Regions from separate parts of the Ornithinibacillus xuwenensis genome, predicted to be linked through region 2. Evidence: a T-box and tRNA genes for the amino acid it is inferred to sense, from the RefSeq annotation. Region 2 holds a T-box; the other holds one or more tRNA genes.
What was found. A T-box is a leader RNA that pairs with one kind of tRNA and senses whether it is charged. The one in region 2 lies ahead of ileS (isoleucine--tRNA ligase), so its partner is inferred to be a tRNA-Ile.
Positions count from the first base shown of each region.

Region 1: it has a tRNA-Ile gene. The T-box ahead of ileS (isoleucine--tRNA ligase) is inferred to sense a tRNA for this amino acid. The anticodon was not compared.

Region 1 covers NZ_JBDIML010000001.1:353,447-361,776, forward strand. The annotation lists gene ABC228_RS02120 (Na/Pi cotransporter family protein) at 26-1,654, shown strand; tRNA gene ABC228_RS02125 (tRNA-Asn) at 2,028-2,102, shown strand; tRNA gene ABC228_RS02130 (tRNA-Met) at 2,113-2,189, shown strand; tRNA gene ABC228_RS02135 (tRNA-His) at 2,215-2,290, shown strand; tRNA gene ABC228_RS02140 (tRNA-Ile) at 2,300-2,376, shown strand; tRNA gene ABC228_RS02145 (tRNA-Ser) at 2,388-2,480, shown strand; tRNA gene ABC228_RS02150 (tRNA-Phe) at 2,535-2,610, shown strand; gene ABC228_RS02155 (superoxide dismutase) at 2,768-3,379, shown strand; gene ABC228_RS02160 (MFS transporter) at 3,483-4,757, shown strand; gene ABC228_RS02165 (peptidoglycan D,D-transpeptidase FtsI family protein) at 4,827-6,947, shown strand; gene phoU (phosphate signaling complex protein PhoU) at 7,105-7,764, shown strand; gene ABC228_RS02175 (hypothetical protein) at 7,865-8,330, opposite strand, start outside.
Region 2 covers NZ_JBDIML010000001.1:847,189-855,518, forward strand. The annotation lists gene ABC228_RS04910 (aspartate carbamoyltransferase catalytic subunit) at 1-252, opposite strand, end outside; gene pyrR (bifunctional pyr operon transcriptional regulator/uracil phosphoribosyltransferase PyrR) at 448-990, opposite strand; gene ABC228_RS04920 (RluA family pseudouridine synthase) at 1,147-2,055, opposite strand; gene lspA (signal peptidase II) at 2,056-2,523, opposite strand; partial or broken gene ABC228_RS04930 (SDR family oxidoreductase) at 2,698-2,994, opposite strand; gene ileS (isoleucine--tRNA ligase) at 3,091-5,847, opposite strand; T-box leader at 5,934-6,160, opposite strand; gene ABC228_RS04940 (DivIVA domain-containing protein) at 6,221-6,724, opposite strand; gene ABC228_RS04945 (YlmH family RNA-binding protein) at 6,893-7,672, opposite strand; gene ABC228_RS04950 (YggT family protein) at 7,682-7,966, opposite strand; gene ABC228_RS04955 (cell division protein SepF) at 7,975-8,330, opposite strand, start outside.

The DNA of each region.
Region 1 (8,330 bases), 490 kb from region 2:
AATACGAGAAGGGGCGGACTTTTCATTGGAAATAGATGTTCAAGCACTGATTTTTGAGTTTATCGGGGGATTAGGTATATTCCTTCTAGGTATTAAGTATATGGGAGAAGGATTGCAAAAATCTGCTGGTGATCGACTAAGAGATATTTTAGATCGCTTTACAAGTAACCCATTCCTAGGTGTATTAGCTGGTATGATTGTTACCATTCTAATTCAAAGTAGCTCAGGAACAACGGTACTAACCGTGGGTCTAGTGAATGCTGGATTTATGACATTAAGACAAGCTATCGGTGTTATTATGGGAGCAAATATTGGTACAACAGTTACTGCTTTCATCATCGGTATTGACGTCGGGGAGTATGCATTACCAATTCTAGCAGTTGGTGCTTTTCTAATTTTCTTCTTTAAAAATCAAAAAGTTACAGCCATTGGTCAAACAGTTTTTGGCTTTGGTTCTCTATTCTTCGGATTAGAATTAATGAGTAGTGGAATGAAACCATTACGATCATTAGAGGCGTTTCATGAATTAACGCTAAATATGAGTGAAAGTCCAATTCTTGGTGTTGTTATTGGTACATTGTTTACTGTAATTGTACAGAGCTCAAGTGCTACGATAGGAATACTACAAGGGTTATTCTCGGAAGGTGCAATCGATATAAAGGCAGCACTACCAGTATTATTTGGTGATAATATAGGAACAACGATTACGGCTGTTCTAGCATCTTTAGGTGCAACAGTAGCGGCTCGTCGTGCTGCAGCAGTTCATGTTATCTTTAACCTAGTAGGAACAACGATATTCTTGCTATTATTAAACTTATTTACCAGATATGTCATGTTCTTGCAAGAGCAGTTTATGTTAAATGAAGAGATGACCATTGCATTTGCACATGGTAGCTTTAATATTTTGAACACGATTATCCAATTTCCATTTATTGGTGCATTGGCTTGGATTGTTACAAGACTTATTCCTGGTAAGGATACAACCATTGAATATAAGCCAAAGCATTTAGACCCAATCTTTATTCAACAGTCTTCAGCACTTGCACTAGATCAAGCAAAAGCTGAAATTATTCGTATGGGCGAATACGCTTATCAGGGGATGGAAGAAACAAACCTTTATTTAACAACAAACCAAACTAAGCATTCGGATCTGGCTATGCAGATAGAAGGAGCACTTAATAGTCTAGACAGAAGTATTACGGATTATTTAATTGATATATCTGGTGGATCCTTATCCGAATTTGAAAGTGCAAAACACACCGTTCTGATGGATACCGTTCGTGATATTGAGCGAATTGGTGACCACTTTGAGAATATTATCGAATTAATCGATTATAAAATTTCGAATAAGGTTGTTATTACAGAGCAAGCCCAAGAAGATCTAAATAATATGTTTGATTTAACGATGTCGACCGTTAAGCAGGCTATTGGTGCTTTAGATAAGGGCGATCGTGAAGAAGCCCTTGCTGTGATGCAAAAAGAGGATCAAATTGATAAAATGGAACGTAGCTATCGTAAAAAGCATATTATTCGCATGAATGAAGGCCAATGCAGCGTGTCAGCTGGTATTGTGTTTGTTGATATTATTTCGAATTTAGAGCGAATTGGTGACCATGCTGTGAATATTGCGGAAGCTGTGTTAGGTGATCAATAATGAGAAGGGGGGATTTCCCCTCTTTTTTTTTTGAGGAAGTAATTTTTTTGTTGAAATATGTATGTAAAGATGCTATAGTAAATATTGTCGTTTTTGATACATAACATCATATTATGTAAAAATAAATGTTGACATGAGTTTACGGATATGTTAAATTATATCTCGTGCCACTAAAAAAATAGATGCTGATAGAGAAGTTGAATAGCAACTATTAACGAATCAACAATCATGATTCCACAGTAGCTCAGTGGTAGAGCAACGAGCAAAACATCTACCGAGTTTACTACGAGTAACCCCGAAGCATACGCATCATTGAATTTGCAAGAAGATGCAGGGGTTAAATAAATCATAATTGGTGGTAAAATACCATTATTCCACAGTAGCTCAGTGGTAGAGCAATCGGCTGTTAACCGATCGGTCGTAGGTTCGAATCCTACCTGTGGAGCCAACTTTAAAATGGCGGCGTAGCTCAGCTGGCGAGAGCGTACGGTTCATACCCGTGAGGTCGTGGGTTCGACTCCCTCCGCCGCTACCATTTACATTATAATTTAAACATCATGGCGGCCGTGGCGAAGTGGTTAACGCACCGGATTGTGGCTCCGGCACTCGTGGGTTCGATTCCCACCGGTCGCCCCATATGAATAAGGACCCTTAGCTCAGTTGGTTAGAGCTATCGGCTCATAACCGATCGGTCGCAGGTTCGAGTCCTGCAGGGTCCACCATTTTAAAACTCGGAGGTATACCCAAGTCTGGCTGAAGGGATCGGTCTTGAAAACCGACAGGCGGGTCAAACCGCGCGGGGGTTCGAATCCCTCTACCTCCTCCATTTATACATAACATAGTATGTTACATGATGCATTGTCGTCACATTTTAATATTTGGCTCGGTAGCTCAGTCGGTAGAGCAATGGACTGAAAATCCATGTGTCGGCGGTTCGATTCCGTCCCGAGCCACCATCTATGTACAAGCGATAGCTTGTTTTTTTTATGCGTTTATATGTATCTATTTCATGTTAAGGCAAAAAATTTGCAAGAACTGGTAACCTCTGATAATCTTTCATGTGAAGGGTATTATATCCTTATACTATTTAGATTTTTGAAGGAGGAGTTCGTTATGGCAAAATTTGAATTACCTGAATTACCATATGCATATGATGCAATAGAGCCGACTATCGACAAAGAAACAATGAACATCCATCATACAAAGCATCATAACACGTATGTTACAAACTTAAATGCTGCTCTAGAAGGACATGCAGACCTTCAAGGGAAATCACTAGAGGATCTAGTGAGCAATCTTGATGCAGTTCCTGAAAATATCCGCACAGCGGTAAGAAATAATGGTGGTGGACATGTAAACCACAGCTTATTCTGGAATGTTCTTTCACCTAATGGTGGCGGAGAGCCGACTGGAGAATTAGCAGACAAACTTAACGCTAAATTTGGTAGCTTTGATAAATTTAAAGAACAGTTTGAAACTGCAGCTAAAACTCGTTTTGGCTCAGGTTGGGCATGGTTAGTGCTAAATAACGGTGAGCTTGAAGTAACAAGCACTCCAAACCAAGATTCACCTTTAATGGAAGGTAAAACACCATTACTTGGTCTTGATGTATGGGAGCATGCATACTACTTAAATTATCAAAACAAGCGTCCTGATTACGTTTCTGCATTCTGGAATGTTGTAAACTGGGATGAAGTTGCAAAGAACTATAATGCAGCTAAATAATATCGTATGAAAAACACGAGTTGATATACTCGTGTTTTTTCTTTTTGTATATCTAAATTTGAATTGCTTACACTAAGGAAAGAGAGAAAAGGGGCAATTCAATATGCGTAAAACATTGCAATACGTAATTGGAAAAACTGAAATTAATCGAGATTTAATCCTATTATTAGTAATAGGTGGTTTATATTCATTAGGAATCTATTTATCCAATACATTTGTAAATATATACTTATGGAAGCAAGCAGATGGAAATTATTACACCATAGCGATTTACAACTTAGCTGTCTTTGTATTTCAACCGATTACCTTTATATTTGCTGGGAAGATAGCGAAAAAAGTGGACCGTGTCATTGTATTACGGTTAGGAGTCATTTTTTTGTCGCTATTTTTTTTAACGGTATTATTAATCGGAGAAAATGCTGCAACATATAATTTTATTCTTGGAAGCCTGCTTGGAATCGGATACGGCTTTTATTGGCTAGCATTCAATGTATTAACCTTTGAAATAACAGAGCCCGATACAAGAGACTTTTTTAATGGTTTTCTAGGCGTTTTACAATCGTTTGGTGGAATGATTGGACCCTTCTCTGCAGGCTTCATTATTTCAAAGCTGCCTGAGAATATTGGTTACAGCACAATCTTTACTGTTTCTTTTATCTTATTTATTTGTGCAGTAGGTAGTAGCTTCTTTTTGAAACGACGCCCAGCCGAAGGTGTTTACTATTTCAAACGTGTGGTGCAAGAGAGGAAAAACAACAAGAACTGGAATCGAATACTAAATGCACATATTTTTCAAGGACTTCGAGAAGGGATTTTCTTGTTTGTCATTACGATATGGGTTTATATCGTTACGAAAAGTGAACTATCGTTAGGAACCTTTAATCTATATTTTTCAGGGTTTTCTTTTGTTTTTTATTTTCTGGCAACAAGACTAATTAAGCCATCAAAGCGTAAGAAAGCAATCCTAATAGGAAGCTTAATGCTGTACCTCTCCTTATTCATTATTTTATCCCATGCAAGCTATACGACGTTAATCATCTACGGTATTATTATCGGAATGGCATATCCTATAATAAATGTGCCTTATATTTCCATGACATATGATGTTATTGGACGTGCATGGAAAGCTGGTGAGCTCAGAATTGAATACATTGTTGTACGCGAGGTATATTTAAACATTGGACGAGTCACATCCATTATTGTATTTATTATGGGTATTACTTACTTTAATCCTGATCAAATTATCCCAGTGTTATTAGTGATCTTTGGGGCTATGCATTTGTTTATCTATTTTTTTGTACGAAATATTTTCTTGACCACATCCAATAAAAAGGAAGTTATGGTAAAAGATCAAGTGACAGATGAAAATAATCGTTAAAAGATTTAGTCTACCTCGAAAATAAATGCTATAATGTACGTATAAAATAGAATGTTTTGGGGGAGAGAAATGAAAAAGAAGAATCAAAAGAAAAAGGCTCAGCTTCCCTTCCGTTTAAATATATTATTCTTTGTTGTCTTTTTATTATTTGCTGTGTTAATTCTGCAGCTTGGAGTTGTTCAGATATTAAGAGGTGAAGAATTTCAAGAACAAATTGACCAAACAACACAGGATACAACAAAGATTCCGGTTCCGCGTGGGGAAATTTATGATCGAAACTACAATATTATTGCACAAAATAAAGCGATGTATGCGATCACCTATACACCACAAAAGGGTGTACAAGCAGATGAACGCCTAGATGTTGCGGTAAAACTGGCTGAATATATAGATATGTTTAAGCCTGATGAGTCTGATCGTGAAAAACAGTTGAATTCTATAACAACACGTGATAAAAAAGAGTATTGGTATATTCTTCATGAGGAGGAAGCGAAAGAAAGATTGTCAACAGAAGAAGCAGCTGACATGGAAACTGCTGAACAATATAAGACAATCCTTGATCGAATTACAGAAGAAGAAATTAGTAACTTTACCGAGCAAGACTTTGAAATCATCTTGATTAAAAAGGAACTTGACCGTGCTTATGCTTTAGCACCTCAGGTTGTCAAAAATGAAAATGTGACTCCTGAAGAATATGCTAGAGTGGCGGAGCATCTTGCTGACTTACCAGGAATAAATGCTACCACAGATTGGGTTCGGGAATATCCTTATGACGGGACCTTTCAAAATATAATTGGGAATGTGACTACTGAGAAGGAAGGCGTTCCAGCTGAAAATATTGATTTTTATTTAGCGAAAGGTTACAGCAGAAATGACCGTGTTGGGAAGACCGGTTTAGAACAGCAGTATGAGGATTTACTTCGAGGTCGTAAAGAGCAGGTTCAATATACAATGGATAAAAGTGGTGTAATTCAAGATTCAGAAGTAGTCGTTCCTGGCGAGAGTGGGAAGGACATCGTTTTAACCATTGATATGGAATTTCAACAGAAGGTAGATGAAATTCTTAAAAGTGAGCTTGAAGCAGCCACAAAGGGTGGTCAAAATAATCATCTGCGTGATGCGATGGCAGTCGTTATGGATCCAAATACAGGGGAATTACTTGCTGTAGGTGGTCAAAGCTTTAATGAGGACCAAACTGAGATAACTGATACGTCGTACAAAACACTTTATGACGCCCATCGCCCAGGTTCTACGGTGAAGGGAGCAACGGTATTAGCTGCTTATGATGCTGGTATCATTAGTCCTGGACATCGAGAATATGATACACCAATTAAAATTGCAGGCACACCCGAAAAATCCTCTTGGAAGAATTTGGGATGGGTTAATGACTTAGATGCATTACGCCAATCATCCAACGTTTATATGTTTTACATTGCGATGAAAATGGGTGGAGAATATAATTATCAGCGGGAAAAGAGTGTTTCTTTTGACCCAGCTGCGTTTCAGGAAATGCGATTTTATTTCAATCAATTCGGCCTTGGTGTGAATACCGGAGTTGATTATCCATACGAATCTATAGGTTACCCTGGTAATGATACTGGACCTGGTTTACTAATGGACTATGCAATTGGTCAGTATGATACCTTTACTGCTATGCAATTAGTGCAATATGCATCTACTATTGCCAATGGAGGTTACCGGGTTCAACCACATTTTTTGAAGGAAGCTCGAAACCCAACTCCTGAAGAGGGGAAGCTAGGATCTATTTATCGTACCGTTAACACAACTGTACTGAATAAAATAATTATGGATGAAGAGTATATTGAGCGCGTACAGGAAGGATTTCGTCAAGTATATCAAGAGCCTGGTGGAACGGCTTATAATTATTTTAGAGACACTGATTTTAATGCAGCTGGTAAAACAGGTACTGCAGAGAGTGAAGTGTATATTGATGGTAAAAAGATAGAAACAGTTAATTTAACAATGATTGCTTATGCTCCATATGACAATCCTGAAATTGCAATGTCTGTAATTGTGCCATATTTAGATTCAGAAACAAATTCATCCATTAACCATAATATTACAAAGCGAATTATGGATGCATACTATACATTAAAAGAAGAACGAGCAAAAGCGGAAAATAATGCTGAAGAAGAATCTGAGAAAGAACAAGAACAGGCAGATGAATAGGATGAAGACTAATGAAACACCTAGTTATCGGAATTCCCCGGTACTAGGTGTTTTTTCTTGGATGATTTACAGTAACTTTACATTAAGTTAATACAAGCTTCATATAGAAGCATTACGATATAGGTATAGTTACTTATTTTAATAGGGGAGCGATTAAATGCCGAGTCGTGAACAGTTTCATACCGAAATGGAAGAGCTTAATAATGATATTATTGAATTAGCGAAGCGTACGGATCAAGCATTAAGAAGGTCGATTGATGCGCTTTTTAATCAGGATATGGATTTAGCAAGACAGGTTGTCAACGATGATAAATTAATTGATAAAGAAGAAGCTTCCATTAATGATAAAACCATATTATTAATCGCAAAGCAACAACCAGTCGCAACAGACTTGCGAAGATTAATTATAGCGCTAAGAGTAGTTACCGATATTGAGCGTATGGGGGATAATGCAAAGAATATTGCGAAATCAGCTACACGATTAGGGGATAATTACTTAACAGAAGTTCCGCAAGATCTAAAGTTAATGCGTGATATGGCATTAGTCATGTTGGAAACAGCCATTAGTGCTTTTCAACACGAAGATATATCAGTTGCGCATAAGCTCGCGAAAATGGATGATAAGGTGGATAAGCTGTATAAACAAGTAGTAACAGAACTCTTAAGTGAAACGGCAACAAATCCAGATCAGATTCAATATGTCATGCAAATAGCCTTTAGCGCACGCTATATTGAAAGATTTGCCGATCATATTACGAATATAGGGGAAAGTATTTTATTCTTAGTTAAAGGCGAGATAGTTGATTTAAACGATTAAACCATACAAAGAGGAAGCAAAGGTTAGCACCGATGCTTCCTCTTTGTATGATAAAAAAGTGAGTAGAAATAACTACTCACGCAAAAAATAATTAATAATATTATTTCGTTAATGCCTCCGCAATCTCGTAATAACTCATATCACTTGATACGGTAAAATCTCCAAGCTGTATTCTTAACGCATAGCCTTCGTCCTCTAAATAAGCAATAAATGCTGCGGCATCATCAATAATGCCATTTGCTTCAAGCTCATCACTTATAGCAGAAGATGGCATTCCAGATTCAATCGTTAATGTATACGATTTCGCTGTTTCCTCGGTTTGACTTTCTTCCTTAGTTGCATTTTCTGAAGTATTCTCTTCAGTTTCTGTTTGTTCAGTTTCAGTTTTTTCTGTTTCTTTCTCAGTAGCTGTTGAATCTTCTTCTGTATTATCAGCTTCTTGATTTTCTGTATCCTCTGCAGGTTTTTCTGTACCTTCTTCCGTTCCATTCATAGACATGGAAATGTATTCGGATTCAGTAAGTACACGATAGCCCTTTTCTTTCATTTCATTAACGACGTCTTCC
Region 2 (8,330 bases):
ATGACGTATAACGGCAACATCTGCACCGATTGATTCGAAGGTTTTTACCGTGTCGTATAAGGACTCACCTTTTAATAAACTGGAGAAATCGGCTTGAAAGTCCAGTATTTCCAGTCCAAGCTTTTTCTGAGCCACAATAAAACTCATTTTCGTTCTCGTACTCGGTTCAAAAAATAAATTGGCTGCAAATATTTGCTTCGAGAATGTAGGACTATTCTTCTGGAAGGAAGAAGCAGAATCTAGTAATTGCATAATCTTGTCACTTGATAATTGATTAATAGATATAAAATGTTCCATGTCTCCTCCTAATATTGTGACTGTTTGTTGCATAAAAAAACCTCTTTGCAATTTTGGTCGCAAAGAGGTACACGTGTAGTAGGAAATCGTACACATGAACAAAGCAACCTTGTAAACCTCTCTGGATTTATTTAAAGGTCCCTACCTTATTTACTTTTCATAGATCGAAACTAAATCGACGCGATCTATTTCATCAAGTTGAACCACAATGATTTCCTTATCAGATGTTGGTATATTTTTTCCAACATAATCAGCTCTGATAGGTAATTCTCGATGACCACGATCAACTAATACTGCTAACTGTATTTGCGATGGTCTTCCCAAGTCCATAACTGCATCCATTGCAGCTCTTACTGTTCTTCCTGTATACAACACATCATCAATTAAAATAACTTTCTTATTCGTTAAATCAACCGGAATATCCGTATTTCGAATTTCAGGTTCATTATTCTCAACTGCTTTCTGCAAATCATCGCGATATAACGTAATGTCTAACTCACCTATTGGCAAGGTTAATTCCTCAATCTTCATAATCTTTTCTTGTATTCGTTTCGCAAGCGGAACTCCTCTCGTTTTAATACCCACAATTACAAGGTCTTCTCCACCTTTGTTTTTTTCAAGTATTTCATGTGCAATACGAGTAAGTGCTCGATTGATTGCTTGTTGGTCTAGAATTTCTGTTTTCTTGTTCATTTTATCACCTCAATAAAAAAACCTTTTCTCCATGAGGAAAAAAGGTTTTATATAGACGTATCCCTACGACTTAATCCGCTTCCTTTTTAGCCTCTCTGGACTGAATTAAAGGTCTCTTATTCATTTGTTACATTATTTCAGAAATCATGTAAGCTGTCAATACATATTTTCTAATGTTGTAAGCAACTCCACAAAATAAGCTGGAGGTTCAGCCTCAAAATGTAGCCATTCACCTGTTGTTGGATGTTTGAAACCAAGGACTTTAGCATGTAATACTTGTCCCTCGGTATCTAATGTCTTTCTCGGTCCATACTTTGGATCACCCACTAATGGAAACCCAATGTATCGCATATGAACACGAATTTGGTGTGTCCTTCCAGTCTCTAACTGGCATTCAATATGTGTGTATTCTTGAAAACGATTTAACACTTGGAAGTGAGTAACTGCATGCTTTCCATTTTCAACAACACTCATTTTTTGTCGGTCTTTAGGATCTCGACCTATTGGTGCATCGACCATACCTGTATCATGATTGATAACCCCATGAACGACAGCTACATACTTGCGTTCTACTTCTTTATTTGATAATTGCTCTGCAAGGGATGAATGTGCTTTATCATTTTTAGCGACTACTAATAGTCCGCTTGTATCCTTGTCAATACGATGAACAATGCCAGGTCGTTCAACACCATTAATACCAGACAAATCATCACAATGATACAGTAGAGCATTTACCAATGTACCACGTTGATGTCCAGCTGAAGGATGCACAACCATCCCTTTCGGTTTGTTGACTACTAATAAATCCTTATCCTCGTATAGAATTGCTAGCGGTATATTCTCGGGTTCAATATCAAGTGGCTCAGATTCAGGAATGGACCATGTAATAAGGTCCCCTTCTTGGCATTTATAATTTGCCTTAACAATCTCACCATTCACCTTTACAAGCTCTTTGTTAATCCATAATTGCACTTGTGAACGAGACTGTTCCTGGTTTACGTTAGAGATTATTTTATCAATTCTTGTTTTAGCCTCAGATTCTGTAACGACATGTTGTAATAACATTTAAGCATTTCCTTTCTGCTTCTTCTCATCTAATATTGTCGCAATAATAACAAAAACCACACCTATGGTAAGGGCAGAGTCCGCAATGTTAAATATAGGAAAATCATACCCAAATATGACAAAGTCAAAGAAATCTACTACTTCTTGATGGAATATACGATCGATAAAGTTACCGATAGCACCTCCTAGAATTAAGCTAAGGGCAACTGCAAACAGCTTGTTATTTTTTCCGAATTTATGTAGATAAAAAATAACCCCTATTATGACAACAACTGTTATGAGATAAAAGAAGCCCATTTTTCCTTCTAAAATCCCCCATGCAGCACCACGATTTCGATGTGATGTTAAATAGAAGAAATTATCTATAATTGGTATTTGCTCGTATAACTCCATATTTTTTACCACAAGATATTTGGTCAATTGATCAATTGCAATAACAACAATTGCTAAAATATAGTAACGATACATTCTCCGTCCTCCGATTCCAACTGCTCTCTGTAAGTTAATGTTTAATTTATAAATAACTATTAAAATCCTTAGTTAATCTTATACTGTATCGTAGCAAAATTCAATGATAATGAGGGGCATTTAAATTAGTAAAGGAAAATGACATGAATGCCTCGTTATCTTTACACCCTCATCCTATCGCTTAAATCCACCCTCTGAATAGATAATTTGACCAGTATTCCACTCCGCTTCCTCACTGACTAAAAATTTAACAATTCTTCCCGCATCTTTTGGGACAACGATTCGTCCAAAAGGAAATTTTGGGAACAACTGGCTTTTAATTTCTTCTGTCATCCAACCTGTATCAGTAGGACCTGGATTTACAGCATTAACCGTAATTCCTAAAGGAGCTAGATCTGCCGCTAATGTAATTGTATGTGCATCAATAGCCCCCTTAGTTGTTGCATAAGCTACTTCACCAGGCATTGGCCCGGTTTATCTTGGCATCAGCTTGCCACATATTGACATAATTGATTACTAAGAAAGACCAAGCCACTGTGACTTGGTCTTTCGATACACAATAATTCCTTAAACCGTATAATGTTTCTCCACAACGTCTGCACAACGAGAACATAATGTTGGGTGTTCTTGACTTTGACCAACGGTTTCTGAAGCAATCCAGCAACGTTCACACTTCTCACCAGGGTGTTTTTCAACGAGTACATCAACAAGGCGATATGCTGTTGCTCCTTCTGCATGATCTGTTATAACCGCTTCTGAAACAATAAAGAGCTGATGGATATCTTCAATTGCTTGAAGTACCTCTCTTGTATCTTGATCTTTGGGTACAACTGTAATCTTAGCTTCTAAGGATTTACCGATAACTTTTTCATTTCTTGCTTCCTCTAATGCTTTTAAGACATCATCACGAACAGCCATGAAGTGATTCCACTTATTCTCTAACCCTTCAAAGCCTTCAATTACTCTAGGCTCAGGGATGTCTGTTAATTGTGGACTTGACTCATTCACACCAGGAATATATTCCCAGACCTCATCAGCTGTATGAGGAATAATTGGTGTTAACAGTTTAATTAATGTTGTTAAAATTTCGTAATAGCCCGTTTGGATGCTTCTACGTCTGAGATTATCCTCTGATTCAATGTATAGCACATCTTTTGCAAAATCAAGGTAAAACGAGCTTAGATCATCTGCACAGAAGTTATGAATTCGATGGAAAATAGGAGAAAACTCGTATTTTTCATAGCTTTCTTTAACTTCTTTTACAAGTTGCTGCAGACGATGTAACATATAACGGTCTACTTCCGTCATTTCTGATTCTGAAACCCCATCTGTTTCCGGGTTAAAATCAGCAAGGTTCGCAAGCATGAAACGGAACGTATTACGAATTTTACGATATGCTTCTGATGTTTGCTTTAAGATGTCATCTGAGATACGAACGTCTGCTTGATAGTCAACAGATGAAACCCATAACCGTAAAATGTCAGCACCTAATTGCTTTAATACTTTACTTGGAAGTACGACATTTCCTAATGATTTACTCATTTTACGACCATTTCCATCTAGTACAAACCCATGACTAATTATCGATTTATATGGTGCTTTACCAGTAACAGCAACAGAAGTTGATAAGGAAGAGTTAAACCAACCACGATATTGGTCACTTCCCTCTAAATAAATATCAGCAGGTCTCCTGTGGTCTTCACGTTGTAGTAGAACACCAGCATGCGAAGAACCAGAATCAAACCATACATCCATGATATCTGTTTCTTTTGTAAAGTTTCCATTAGGACTATGCTCAGAAGTAAATCCTTCTGGTAATAAGTCCTTGGCATCACGCTCAAACCAAACATTCGAGCCATGCTCAGCAAACAGATTGGATACATGGTCAATTGTTTCATCGGTAATAATTGGTGTTCCATCTTCACCATAAAAGACTGGGATAGGAACTCCCCATGCACGCTGACGAGAAATACACCAATCCTCGCGATCACGAACCATGTTATACAGTCTCGTTTCCCCCCATGCTGGGTACCATTTTACTTGTTTGATTTCATTTAAAATATCTTGACGAAAATCCTTAATCGATGCAAACCACTGCGCTGTCGCACGGAAAATTGTTGGTTTTTTAGTTCGCCAATCGTGTGGATAGGAGTGTGTGATAAATGCCAACTTTAAGAGTGCTCCCACTGATTCAAGCTTCTCCGTAATTACTTTATTCGCTTCATCATAGAATAAGCCTTCAAAACCTGGTGCTTGACTTGTAAATACACCCTTTTCATCAACAGGACATAAAACATCTAATCCATATTGTTTGGAAATAAAGAAATCATCTTCCCCATGACCTGGTGCAGTGTGTACACATCCAGTCCCTGCATCTGTTGTAACATGATCACCTAGCATTACAAGAGATTCTCGGTCATAGAATGGATGCTTCGCTGTTGCACGATCTAATTCTGCTCCTTTAAAGCTCTTAACAACCTGAGGGTTTTCCCACTCTAACTCTTTCGATACTGTCTCTAATAAGGCTGACGCTACTACAAATCTTTCTTTATTTTCTTCCACAAGTACATAATCGATAGCTGGATGTAAGCTAATTCCTAGGTTTGCTGGAATTGTCCAAGGTGTTGTTGTCCAAATAATAATTTTGTCGCCCTCTTCTACAACACCCCTACCATCTGTTACTTCAAAGGCAACATAAATGGATGCAGAACGCTTATCGTAATATTCAATTTCCGCTTCTGCAAGTGCAGATTCTGAAGATGGAGACCAATATACTGGCTTTAATCCTTTATAGATATACCCTTTTTTTGCCATATCTCCGAATAGCTTGATTTGCGCAGCTTCGTAGTCCTCTGTTAGTGTCATATAAGGATTATCCCAATCGCCACGTACTCCCAGCTGTTTAAACTGTGTGCGTTGGTTATCAATTTGTCCCATCGCATACTCAGCACAAAGCTGTCTAAACTCTGCAATCGATAGTTTTTTGCGGTCAACTTTCTTATTCTTTGTAAGAGCAGTTTCAATTGGTAAACCATGAGTGTCCCAACCTGGAATATATGGTGCATGATAGCCAGTCATTGATTTATAACGAGTAATAAAATCCTTTAAAATTTTATTTAACGCATGCCCAATGTGTAAGTCACCATTTGCATATGGAGGACCGTCATGAAGGATAAATAATGGTCTACCTTTTGTTCTTTCTTGGACCTTATCGTATAAATTCTCTGCTTCCCATTGCTCTTGACGCTTCGGTTCTTTATTTGGCAAATTTCCACGCATCGGAAATTCCGTTTTTGGCATCAGTAAAGTTTCTTTATAATCCACTGATCATATCCTCCTTATTTTTCATTCAAACAATTCATTACTTCCAAAATATTTTAAAAAGAAATAAAAAAAGCCTCTCATATCCCTAAAGGGACGAGAAGACTCGCGGTACCACCCTTATAAACTTAAAATGATTACCATTTTAAATTCACTCGATATTCGTAACGTGAATAATGCGTCCATTTCTACTAGCTATTCGTTCGAATGGATACTCGAGAGTGATCTTCTAAAAACGTACTGTACTAGGCTTACACCATTTCCTAGCTCGCTTAACAAGTACTTGTTTTTATACTAGCTCTGTCATCGTATTTGGTTTTATTTTGATTACTATTTGTGTAAGCATTATATGTAAAATTCCTACATACGTCAAGGTTTAAGACTCTTGATTCGCTAATTCCAGCTCTTTCCCCATCTCAGCTTCAAACAAATCTTCCCAGTCATCAGAACCAATCATATCTAATTGAGCTTCTACAAGCATTTTTAATCTTGTACGGAAAACTTTAGCTTGTTTTTTCAATTCTTCTACTTCAATAGAAATCTTCCGAGACTTACTTAACGATTCATTGATGATGCGATCTGCATTTTTCTCTGCTTCTTTTATGATTAGCTTCGATTCTTTTGATGCATTTCCTTTTAGTTCTTCTGCCGTTTCTTGTGCAATCAGAATGGATTTGTTTAATGTTTCCTCAATATTGGTAAAATGACTAAGCTTTTCATTCATTTGTTCTAGCTTTTCTTTTAGTTCTTTCTTTTCACGAATGACAATTTCATAATCTTTAATGACCTGATCTAAGAATTCATTAACCTCATCTTCATCATATCCACGAAATGCTCTTGTAAACTCTTTATTATGGATGTCTAACGGTGTTAATGGCATAATACTAACCTCCCTATTTAATCAATAAATAATATAAGTGCAATTTTAGTATAACAATAAATTTCGACAAAAAATACGGATTTCCTGCAATTTCAGATAATTTTTCCCTTTAAAATTGAAAAAGAACTACTCCTTGATACTCATTATATATCAAAAAGTAATTCTTTACTATATTTCTAGGATGGCAGTTGTTATTTTATATTTATCTTTTTTAGTTTGTCCATTAATTCCAATAAGTTTACTTCTCCCTCTTCCTCTTAAGGAGATTAAATCATCTTCTCGCAGTAGAAATTTTCCATCTTCAACAACCCTATAATTAACCTTTACCATTCCTTTTTGTATCAGAACTTGGGCATCTTTACGAGAAATGGAGTATATTTCTTTAACAATGGTGTCAAGCCTTAGGGATGAGACGATTTTCTCGGATTCATTCCAGACTGATTCTATTTCGATTACATTTTTAAGCTGTACTTCTTCAAGCCTAATTGAAGCTCTTTTAATACCTGTTAAATTCATTATGACGTAAGAAATAATTTCTTTATCTAGAATTATTTGAATCTTACCATCAGCAGCATAGATATCCCCGAGTTTTTTACGCGTTATCCCTAATGATAAGAAAGCTCCTAATACATCTCGATGTGCAACAGTGACAAATTTCTCATGATACGAGGCTTGTACTAATGAAATATCAAAGGAATCATTTGTAATTTCCTCGTAGTACGGCGCAATAATTGCTCGCTTTCGTTCAGAGTACTTGCCACCACCAAAGAACTTCACTTGTAGTTCATCACTTGTAGTACCGATTAGCATCTCAATAACCTGCTGCTCCCGCGGATCAAGGAAGTCTGTCAGCTTTGCTTGAAAAGAGCGTTCTACTCCTTCCTTCCACGACAACACCCGATCAATAAATCCATGTTCCTCTTTTCTAAAATGTTGATAAATATCCATCTAATAGGGTCACCCAAGTATGATAGGAGCAAGCATATTATACAACTCTCTAACTCCAGTCCCTGCTAACTGTAAAACCAAGATAGCAACAATTGGAGAAAAATCGATCAAGCCTAATGGCGGAATAAATTTTCTAAATGGCTCTAAGTATGGCTCGTATATTCTTGACATAAAACTACCAAACGAGGATTCTCTAGCACCAGGGAACCAGGACATAAAAATATAAACAATCAACCCAACACTATATATGTGCAAAGCCATTGAGAGTGTATTAAATATATGATATAACCACATAATCTACATTACCATCCTTTATCAGTATCTTCTTCCAATGTTTCAGAAATAGAACCTGAAACATCAATTGTATCAGGAGCGCAGAGAAACGTTTGTGAACCTAAACGTTGAATAACACCATTGACTGCATAAACCGTACCACTTAAAAAGTCAACAATTCGTTTAGCTTGTTGATGATCGACACGCTGTAGATTAATGACAACAGCACGTTTGTTCACAATATTATCGGCGATTTGCTGTGCTTCTTCATAGGTTCTAGGTTCGCAAAGAATCACTTTAGAGGAGGAAGCCTTCACACTCTGTAAATTGATGACATTACTTCCTTGCTTCGTATTACTGGCATGCTCACTCACTTCTTCATTCA